2 regions of the Streptomyces sp. B15 genome follow, and region 2 is predicted to be linked to the other one. Evidence: riboswitches for the same ligand, from Rfam matches in the RefSeq annotation. Region 2 holds a riboswitch; the other holds the start of a gene.

Region 1 (4,406 bases), on a different contig from region 2:
CTACCTGCCGCGCGTACGGTCGACGGCCCGGCTGTCCTACCCCGCGCTGCTGCGCTCCTCCCTCGCCCTGCTGCGCCAGGAGCCGCTGCTGCGCCACCGCTCGCTGCTCGGCGGCCTCTCCCTCGCCTCGTACAGCGTGCAGCTCACCGCGCTCACCTTTGTGCTGGCCCGCCCGCCCTACGACTGGTCGGAGGGAGCGATCGGACTCTTCGGGCTGCTCGGCGCCGTCGGCGTCCTGGCGATGACCTTCGCCGGGCGGCTCAACGACCGCGGTTTCGTCCAGCACGTGACCGGGTCCGGCATCGTCCTGCTCGGCGGCGGCTGGCTGCTGCTCCTGGCAGGTGAACGCTCCCTTCTGTGGCTGTCGGTGGGCATCGTCGCGCTCAACGTCGGCCAGCAGGCCGTGCTCAACAGCAGCCAGACGGTGCTGTACGCGCTGCGCCCCGAAGCCCGCAACCGCCTCAACTCCGTCTTCATGACCAGCTTCTTCGTCGGCGGCGCCACCGGCTCCGCGCTGACCGCCGTGGTGTGGACCCACGCCGGCTGGAGCGGCGTGTGCCTGCTGGGCACCGGACTGGCCGCCGCCGCGCTGGCAGTGTGGGGCCTGGAGCGGGTGCGGGCGAAGCACTGACCTGGCAGATCCCACAACCGACTGCCGACCCCGGCGGTCGATCCCCCTTCGCTCACTCGGGAGTTGAACACCATGCGGATACTCGTCTTCGGCGCGGCAGGGAACGTCGGCAGCCGGGTCGTCACCGAGGCCCTCTCGCGCGGCCACCGGGTCACGGCCGTCGTCCGCGACCCGGTCCGCTTCCCCGCCCTGCACCCTGGGGACACCTCCCGGCCGAAGGCTGGGGGAAGAGCGGCCCGAGCACCACCGGGAGCGGTTCACGGTGGCCTACTGAGCTCGGTTCGCGGCGCGCTCGGCGGAATCCGGGACACAGCGGCCGTCCTCCGTACGGTAGGTCCAGCGCGCCCCGTCACGCACCAACTCCCGGACGGCGGTGACGAACCGGTCCACGTGCTCGTCGGGCGTTCCGGCGCCGAAGCTGACGCGGATCGCGTTCAGCGCGGGCGTCCCCCCGGCCGCCCCGCACTCGCCCGGGGTGTCGCCCCGCTGCCCGAGCAGGGTGCGCAGCAGCGGATGCGCGCAGAACAGACCGTCCCGGACGCCGATCCCGTACTCGGCCGAGAGCGCCGCCGCGAAGTGCGAACTGTTCCACCCCTCGACGACGAAGGAGACCACGCCGACCCGGTCGGCGTCCTCACCGAACAGGGAGAGGACCTTCACCTCGGGAAGGTCGGCCAGACCCCTGCGGAGCCGGCCCAGCAGCTCCTCCTCGCGGGCGGCGAGACGGTCGAACCCCGCCTCGGCCAGCGCCCGGCAGGCCGAAGCGATGGCGTAGGCACCGATGACATTGGGCGAGCCCGCCTCGTGCCGCGCCTCGCTTCGCTGCCACTCCACCTCCACGGTGCCGTCGTCGGTGCGGGACACTCGGCGGCTCGCGCCACCGCCCGCCAGATACGGCTCCGCGGCGCGCAACCAGTCGGCGCGCCCCGCCAGCACTCCCGCACCGAAGGGCGCGTACAGCTTGTGCCCGGAGAACGCCACCCAGTCCGCCTCCAGTTCCGTCAGGCTGACCCGGCGGTGCGGGGCGAGCTGCGCGGCGTCCAGCACCAGCCGCGCCCCGTGCCGGTGCGCGGCGCGGGCCAGCGCCCGCACCGGCCACACCTCGCCGGTGACGTTCGAGGCGCCCGTCACACAGACCAGCTTCGGCCCGGCGGGCGCCGCGTGCAGCGCCGACTCCAGCGTGGCGACGGCCGCTTCGGGCGAGCGCGGCGCGTCCAGATACGTCACGTCGTGCGCGCGCCACGGGAGGAGGGAGGCATGGTGCTCGGTCTCGAACACGAACACCCTGGTCCCCTCGGGCAGCGCCGCCGCCAGCAGATTGAGGGAGTCGGTCGTGGCCCGGGTGAAGACCACCTGGTCGCCCTCACGGCAGCCGAGGAACTCGGCGACGGTGCGCCTGCTGTTCTCGAACAGCTCCGTCGACAGCTGCGAGAGGTGACCGGCGCCGCGGTGCACGCTGCCGTAGTACGGCGCGTACGCCGCCACGTCGTCCCACACGCGCTGCAGCGCGGGCGCGCTCGCCGCGTAGTCCAGCGCCGCGTAGGGGGCTTCGCCCCCGGTGACGAGCGGCACCTGAACGTCGCGGCCCAGCACCGGCAGTACCTCATCGGTACGGGAGTCGACGGACACGGAGGAACAAGAAGGGGCAAAAGTGGCGGTGAGCGACATGGCGGTACTCCTGGCAAGGTGAAGGCAGTCAGCGGCAAGGGGGAATCACGGCATGGCGACGTCGTGTGCGGGTCGCCTGTCGGCGTGACAGATGCTGGTCGCCTGACGGCGTGAAGAGGCCGGCCGGCGGAACAGTGGAGGGCCGGGGGCGTGGAAAAGTGCCGCCCGTCGGCCCTAGCGCATTCGCTTGCTCACAGAAGACTCCCTCGTAGACCAGGACCCCTGGCGGAGAGGGATCCGCGCTTGCCGTAGACCTTGCTGTCCTACGGCCTGGTCATCACCCGGGGCACCCCGCCACGGACGGAGGGTTGCCGGACAGCGGGCCGGGGCCTTGGTCGCTGTCGCTCGTGACCTGCGAGGGAGTATGCCACAGGCTTTTCGGCCCCACCATCGCCCCGTCCACCATGTGGACGGGGCGCTTCCTCGCCGCCGCCCCCTGTTGTGGCCGCACGCCCTCGCTCCGCGGGGTGCGCCGCCCCCTGTTGTGGGGGCACGCCCCCTGGGTTCTCCGGCTGCCGCCGCCCCTGCTTGTGGGGGCACGCCCCCTGGGTTCTTCGGCTGCCGCCGAGGGGTCGTGTCGGGGGGCTCTGCCCCCCGACGGCCCCCCGCTAGGTGGGCTTCGCCCCCCCTAGAACCCCCCTTCCGCAACCAGGCAAGCCATTGCCTTACATGGAATCCGCCCGTGCGTTACTGCCCCCAATCCGGCCGGTGACGACCCTGCGGGTCGAGTGTTGGTGCCACTCCGCCCGCACCGGCGTTACCGGCAACGCCGGGTGGGAGGGACGCCGAAATTGCGTTGCCGGTGTCTCCTTCGCGGGAGGAGTCGCACCAGCGACGCTCCCGCAGGGTCGCCACCGGCGGGTCCAAGGACCTCAAGTCGATGGGGGACTTCACGTAAGGCAATGGCTTTTGTGATTGCGGAAGGGGGGTCCTAGGGGGGCGGAGCCCACCTAGCGGGGGGTGTAGGGGGGCGGAGCCCGCCCTACGCCTGTCCGGCGAGGACCGGGGGCTTGGGGGCAGAGCCCCCAACACCAGGGAGGGGGCTCCCTCCCAGCCGGGAGCGGGAGGTCAGGGTGGTGGTTACAGCGGGGTGAGCCCCCAACGGCGCGGCCACCACATCGGCACCGGCGGCAGCCAGCCGATCGGCGAAGAGACCGGGAGCCAGCAACCAGCCGGCGACGGCCACCCGAGCGGCTCCCTCCCCCCGCAACCGGGCGACCTCCTCCGCAACGGCGGGCTCCGCGGTGGCGGCCCACGCCACCGGCACGGACCGCCGCAGGAGGCGACCGAGCCGCCGTGCCATGGCGCGGGCCTCGGCGCGGGCGCCGGGGTCGGAGGAGCCGGCGGCGGCGAGCAGCACGGCGTCGCCCTCCTGGACGCCGGCCTCGGCGAGCCGGTCGACGAGTGCGGGCAGCAGCGCGGGGTCGGCCCCCAGCGCGGGTGCGACGGTCACATCGCCGGCCCGCCCCGCGGCAGCGACCTGCGCGGGAATGTCGACCCGCACGTGGTAGCCGGAGGCGAGAAAGGCAGGCACGAGTGTGACGGGGCCCGGTAGCCGGGCGAGGGCTTCCGCGATGGTCGGACCCCGTACGTCTGCGTAGGCGACGGCGACCGGCTGCCCGAGCCGGGCGGCGACCCCGTCGGCCAGTTCCCTGACGGTGCGGACGCCGGCGAGGTGCCGGGTGCCGTGGGCGACGAGCAGCACGGTCATATGTCGGCCTCGCAGACGGCAGCGGGGTCGAGGGCGATGCGGTAGCCGCGTTTGGTGACGGTCTGGACGACCGAGGAGGCCCCCAGCGAGGTGCGCAGCCGGGCGACGGCGGCTTCGACGGCGTGCTCGTCGGTGCCGCCGCCGGGCAGGTACGGCAGCAGGTCGGCGCAGGACATCACCTGTCCGGGGTGGCGGGCGAGGGCGCGCAGTATGGCCATGGGCCCGGGGCTGACGGGCCGCAGTTCGCCGTCGAGCAGCGCGGCCCAGCCGCGTACTTCCAGCGTGTGCCCGGCGGCGGGCAGGGTGGGCGCGGAGGCGGGCAGCCGTTCGCCGAGCAGCCGGACGAGGGCGCCGACCCGGAAGCGGTCGGGCCAGTAGGCGGGGATGTCCCGTGCG
Region 2 (4,406 bases):
GGGTCAGCCGCCGGCCACCGCCGGGATGATGGAGACGCCCGCACCGTCCGGGGTGGGCGTCTCCAGGCCCTGCTCGAAGCGGACGTCGTCGTCGTTGACGTAGACGTTGACGAAGCGGCGGAGCTTTCCGGCGTCGTCGAGGACGCGCGCGCTGATGCCCGTGTGGTTCTTCTCCAGGTCCGCCAGTACCTCGCCGAGGGTGCCGCCCTCGGCTGTGACCTCGGCCTGACCACCTGTGTAGGTGCGCAGGATGGTCGGGATCCGGACGTTGACGCTCATGTCGATCTTCCTAACGTAAGTGGGAACGCGCCCCGGAGGCGTCCGCTCCGGTCTTCCCGCCGCCTAAACACCGGGGGGCGGATTTCAGCCGTCTGAGGCATTCGGCATTCCGGCAACGGGAGGCGCCTTCGGTGACCGGGACGCCTCGGGTCAGTCCGTGCCGGCCTACCGGCCAGTCGTCACCGGCCCTCGGGTCAGGCCAGACCGGCTTCGCGGAAGGCCGCCAGATTGGGGCGGATCACCGCGCTGGGCCGGGCGGTGGGGGCCACGGCGTCGAGGGTCTTGAGGCCGTCGCCCGTGTTGAGGACGACCGTCGTGAGGCTCGGGTCGATGGCGCCGGACTCGATCAGCTTGCGGGTCACACCCAGCGTGACGCCCCCCGCCGTCTCCGCGAACACCCCCTCGGTCCGCGCGAGCAGCTTCATCGCATCGACGATCTGGGCGTCGTCGACGTCCTCGACGGCCCCGCCGGTGCGCCGGCAGATGTCGATGACGTACGGCCCGTCCGCCGGGTCCCCGATGGCCAGGGACTTGGCGATGGTGTCGGGCTGCTTGACCGGGCGTACGGCACTGGTGCCGTCCTTGTACGCACGGGACACCGGCGAGCACCCCTCCGCCTGCGCGGCGTAGATGCGGAACGGCTTGTCCTCGACCAGCCCGAGCTCGATCAGCTCCCGCAGCCCCTTGTCGATCTTCACCAGCTGGCAGCCGGAGGCGACGGGGATGACGAGCTGGTCGGGCAGCCGCCAGCCGAGCTGCTCGCAGATCTCGTACGCCAGGGACTTCGAGCCCTCGGCGTAGAAGGGCCGCAGGTTGACGTTGGTGAAGCCCCAGCCCTCGCCCAGCGGGTCGCCGATGAGCTCCGAGCAGAAGCGGTTCACATCGTCGTAGGTGCCGTCGATCGCGACGAGGTCACCACCGTAGATCGCCGCCATCACCACCTTGGACTGCTCCAGCCCGTCCGGGATGAACACACAGGAGCGCAGTCCCGCGCGGGAGGCGGCGGCGCCCACCGCACCGGCCAGATTGCCGGTCGAGGAGCACGAGAGGGTGGTGAACCCGAAGGCGCGGGCTGCCTCCAGCGCGATGGCGACCGGGCGGTCCTTGAAGGAGTGGGTGGGGTTGCCGGAGTCGTCCTTGACGTAGAGCCCGCCGGTCACGCCCAGCTCGGCAGCCAGCCGGTCGGCCTTCACCAACTGGGTGAAGCCGGGGTTCAGGTTCGGCTTCTCGGCGACGTCGGACGGTACCGGCAGCAGCGGCGCGTAGCGCCACATCGAGGCGGGTCCGGCCTCGATGCGCCTGCGCAGCCCCTCCGGGTCGCCGGTGGGCAGCTCGTAGGCGACTTCCAGCGGGCCGAAACACTCCAGACACACGAAACTGGGTCCCAGCTCGGTGCGGGTCCCGCACTCCCGGCAGGAGAGGGCGACGGCGGCGCCGAGATCGTGGGAGGCGGTTTCGGACGCGTCAGTGGCGTCGGTGGAAACGGTGCTGTTCGCTGCAACTGTCTGCACAGCCATGGAGGCGAGGCCCTTTCTCCTCATCTTCCCCGTGGCGTATCTCGTCACGGGCCGGAATTGGCACCGTCCCCACGAGGCGGTCTCGCCTGGAGGTCCGCGTACGCGCGGATCGCGGGATGGTTGCCGGGGCTTCAACGGGCCGTTCCCTCTGCCCCTCTGGATGAGCTGCACTATGGCTCCGGGCGGCCAGGGGCCACTCGGGCGTTTGTCGCGGCGACCCCGAGATGCGGAGGTCACCTGCGTTGTTCAAGACTGTAACGGACGGCGGTCACGCTTGAGAGGGACGTCCGAACCGCGAGATGGATCAATCCGTCGCTCCTCCTCCCCGGTCCCGGGCCGGGCCCGCACCGCCCGTCCTGCCTCTGCCCGACTACAGGAAGGCGCGCACGTGCTCGACGAAGTGGGCCAATGGCTGCAGCGCCGCTCCTGGCGTGTCGCAGACCGGCCGCTGGAGGCGCTGCTGGCGGCCAAGCGCCGCTCCGGCACCAGCGTCAGCGTGGTGCTGCCGGCGCTCAACGAGGAGGCCACCGTCGGCGACATCGTCTCGGTGATCCGCCGCGAACTTGCCTCACCCCATCTGGACACCGGGACCCCGCTGGTGGACGAGCTGATCGTGATGAACTCGGGCTCGACCGACCGCACCGCCGAGGTCGCGGCGGCGGCCGGGGCCAAGGTGATCCACCGGGACGAGGTGCTGCCCAGGCTGCCGACCCGCCCCGGCAAGGGAGAGGTGCTGTGGCGCTCCCTGCTGGCGACCAGCGGCGACATCGTCTGCTTCGTCGACGCCGACCTGCGCGAATTCTCGCCGGACTTCGTCATCGGCATCGTCGGACCCCTGCTGACGGAGCCGGACGTGCAGTTCGTCAAGGCGATGTACGACCGCCCGCTGTCCGGCAGCCCGGCAGGCGGCGGCCGGGTGACCGAGCTGGTGGCACGCCCGCTGCTCAATCTGCACTGGCCGCGGCTGGCCGGTCTCGTCCAGCCGCTCGGCGGTGAGTACGCGGCGCGCCGCTCGCTGCTGGAGCGGCTGCCCTTCCCGGTCGGCTACGGGGTGGAGCTGGCGCTGCTGGTCGACGCGCTGGAACTGGTGGGGCTGGACGCGCTGGCCCAGGTCGACGTGGGCGTACGGCTGCACCGCAACCAGGACGGGCAGGCGCTCGGCCGGATGGCCACCGCCATCTACGCGGCCGCAGAGCGCCGGATAGGCCGCGGCCCCGCGGCGGTGCACGACGCACGGAGCGTGTTCGAGGGCCGGTCCGGTGGGACGGCGCTGACCCAGTTCGAACGGGACGAGGGCGGCTGTTTCGTGCCCCGCGGCCATCTGGTGGACGCGGAGGAGCGCCCTCCGATGTGCACGGTGCCCGAGTACGGGCAGCGGGTGGCCGCGTGAGGGCCCCGTTCGTGCTGGGCAGGGGCTGCCCTGGCTGTCGTGTGCGGGCCGCGGGTTGTCGGGGGCTGGTCGCGCGGTTCCCCGCGCCCCTGCGGGGCGCACTTTTGAGCGGTTTCGGCGGCGGCTAGGCTCGCCGCATGGTCGCTGGAACACCATCTTCGCAGGGAGCTCACCACACCGCCCAGGGAACGGCCCAGGAGGCAGCCGAGGCCAAGTCGTCGCAGGTGCTGGTCGCCTCCAACCGGGGGCCGGTGTCCTACACGCGTGCGGACGACGGCACGCTCACCGCCAAGCGGGGCGGCGGCGGACTCGTCTCCGGGCTGTCGGCCATCGGCCCCGGGACGGACGCGGTGTGGGTGTGCGCGGCGCTCGGTGAGGGCGACCGCGAGGCGGCCCGGCGCACCGGGGGTCACCTGGACAGCGGGGAGACCGGCGGACAGTCCGTACGGATGCTCGACATCCCGGCCGACACCTTCGAGGCGGCGTACCACGGCATCGCCAACTCCGTGCTGTGGTTCACCCACCACATGCTGTACCAGACACCGCTGGAGCCCTCCTTCGACCAGGACTTCGGCCGCCGGTGGGCGCAGTACGAGGCGTACAACGCCGCCTTCGCCGACGCGCTGGCACAGGAGGCGGGGCAGGGCGCCACGGTGCTGGTGCAGGACTACCACCTCACGCTCGTCCCCGGCATGCTCCGCGAGCGCCGCCCGGACCTGCGGATCGGCCACTTCTCGCACACCCCGTGGGCGCCCGCCGACTACTTCCGGCTGCTGCCGGACGAGATCGCGGCCCAGGTGCTGCGCGGCATGCTCGGCGCCGATCGCACGGCGTTCCTGACCGCACGCTGGGCCGCGCTGTTCACCGAGTGCTGCGAACGGGTGCTCGGGGCGACGGTCGAGGGGGGCACCTCCCGGCCGGGGGCCGGCGGCGAGGGCGAGCCCCTCACGGTGACGTACGAGGGCCGCACGACACGGATCGGGGTGCACCCGCTCGGCGCGGACGGCGACTTCCTGCGGGAGCGGGCGCACCGCGACGACGTCGCCGAACGGATGGCGCAACTGCGCGGGCAGGTGGGTACGGGGCCGGACGGAGGCCCTCGCCGGACGGTCGTGCGGGTGGACCGGACCGAGCTGTCCAAGAACATCGTCCGCGGTCTGTACGCCTACCGACGGCTGCTGACCGACCACCCGGAGTGGCGCGAACGCGTCGTCCATCTG

What was found. Region 2 has a riboswitch for S-adenosylmethionine ahead of thrC (threonine synthase). Riboswitches for the same ligand answer to the same signal wherever they lie in the genome.
Region 1: linked by a shared signal. The riboswitch ahead of KBY19_RS23395 (aminotransferase class V-fold PLP-dependent enzyme) and the one ahead of thrC (threonine synthase) in region 2 are both predicted to bind S-adenosylmethionine.

What each region holds. Positions count from the first base shown of each region.
Region 1 is NZ_JAGPXJ010000056.1:30,196-34,601, reverse strand. Features, by position in the region: gene KBY19_RS23405 (MFS transporter) at 1-631, shown strand, start outside; partial or broken gene KBY19_RS23400 (NAD(P)H-binding protein) at 704-814, shown strand; gene KBY19_RS23395 (aminotransferase class V-fold PLP-dependent enzyme) at 899-2,299, opposite strand; SAM riboswitch class IV at 2,534-2,652, opposite strand; gene KBY19_RS23390 (sirohydrochlorin chelatase) at 3,282-4,010, opposite strand; gene KBY19_RS23385 (uroporphyrinogen-III synthase) at 4,007-4,406, opposite strand, start outside.
Region 2 is NZ_JAGPXJ010000003.1:127,752-132,157, forward strand. Features, by position in the region: gene KBY19_RS03120 (MoaD/ThiS family protein) at 4-279, opposite strand; gene thrC (threonine synthase) at 474-1,796, opposite strand; SAM riboswitch class I at 1,814-1,963, opposite strand; gene KBY19_RS03130 (glucosyl-3-phosphoglycerate synthase) at 2,185-3,186, shown strand; gene KBY19_RS03135 (trehalose-6-phosphate synthase) at 3,324-4,406, shown strand, end outside.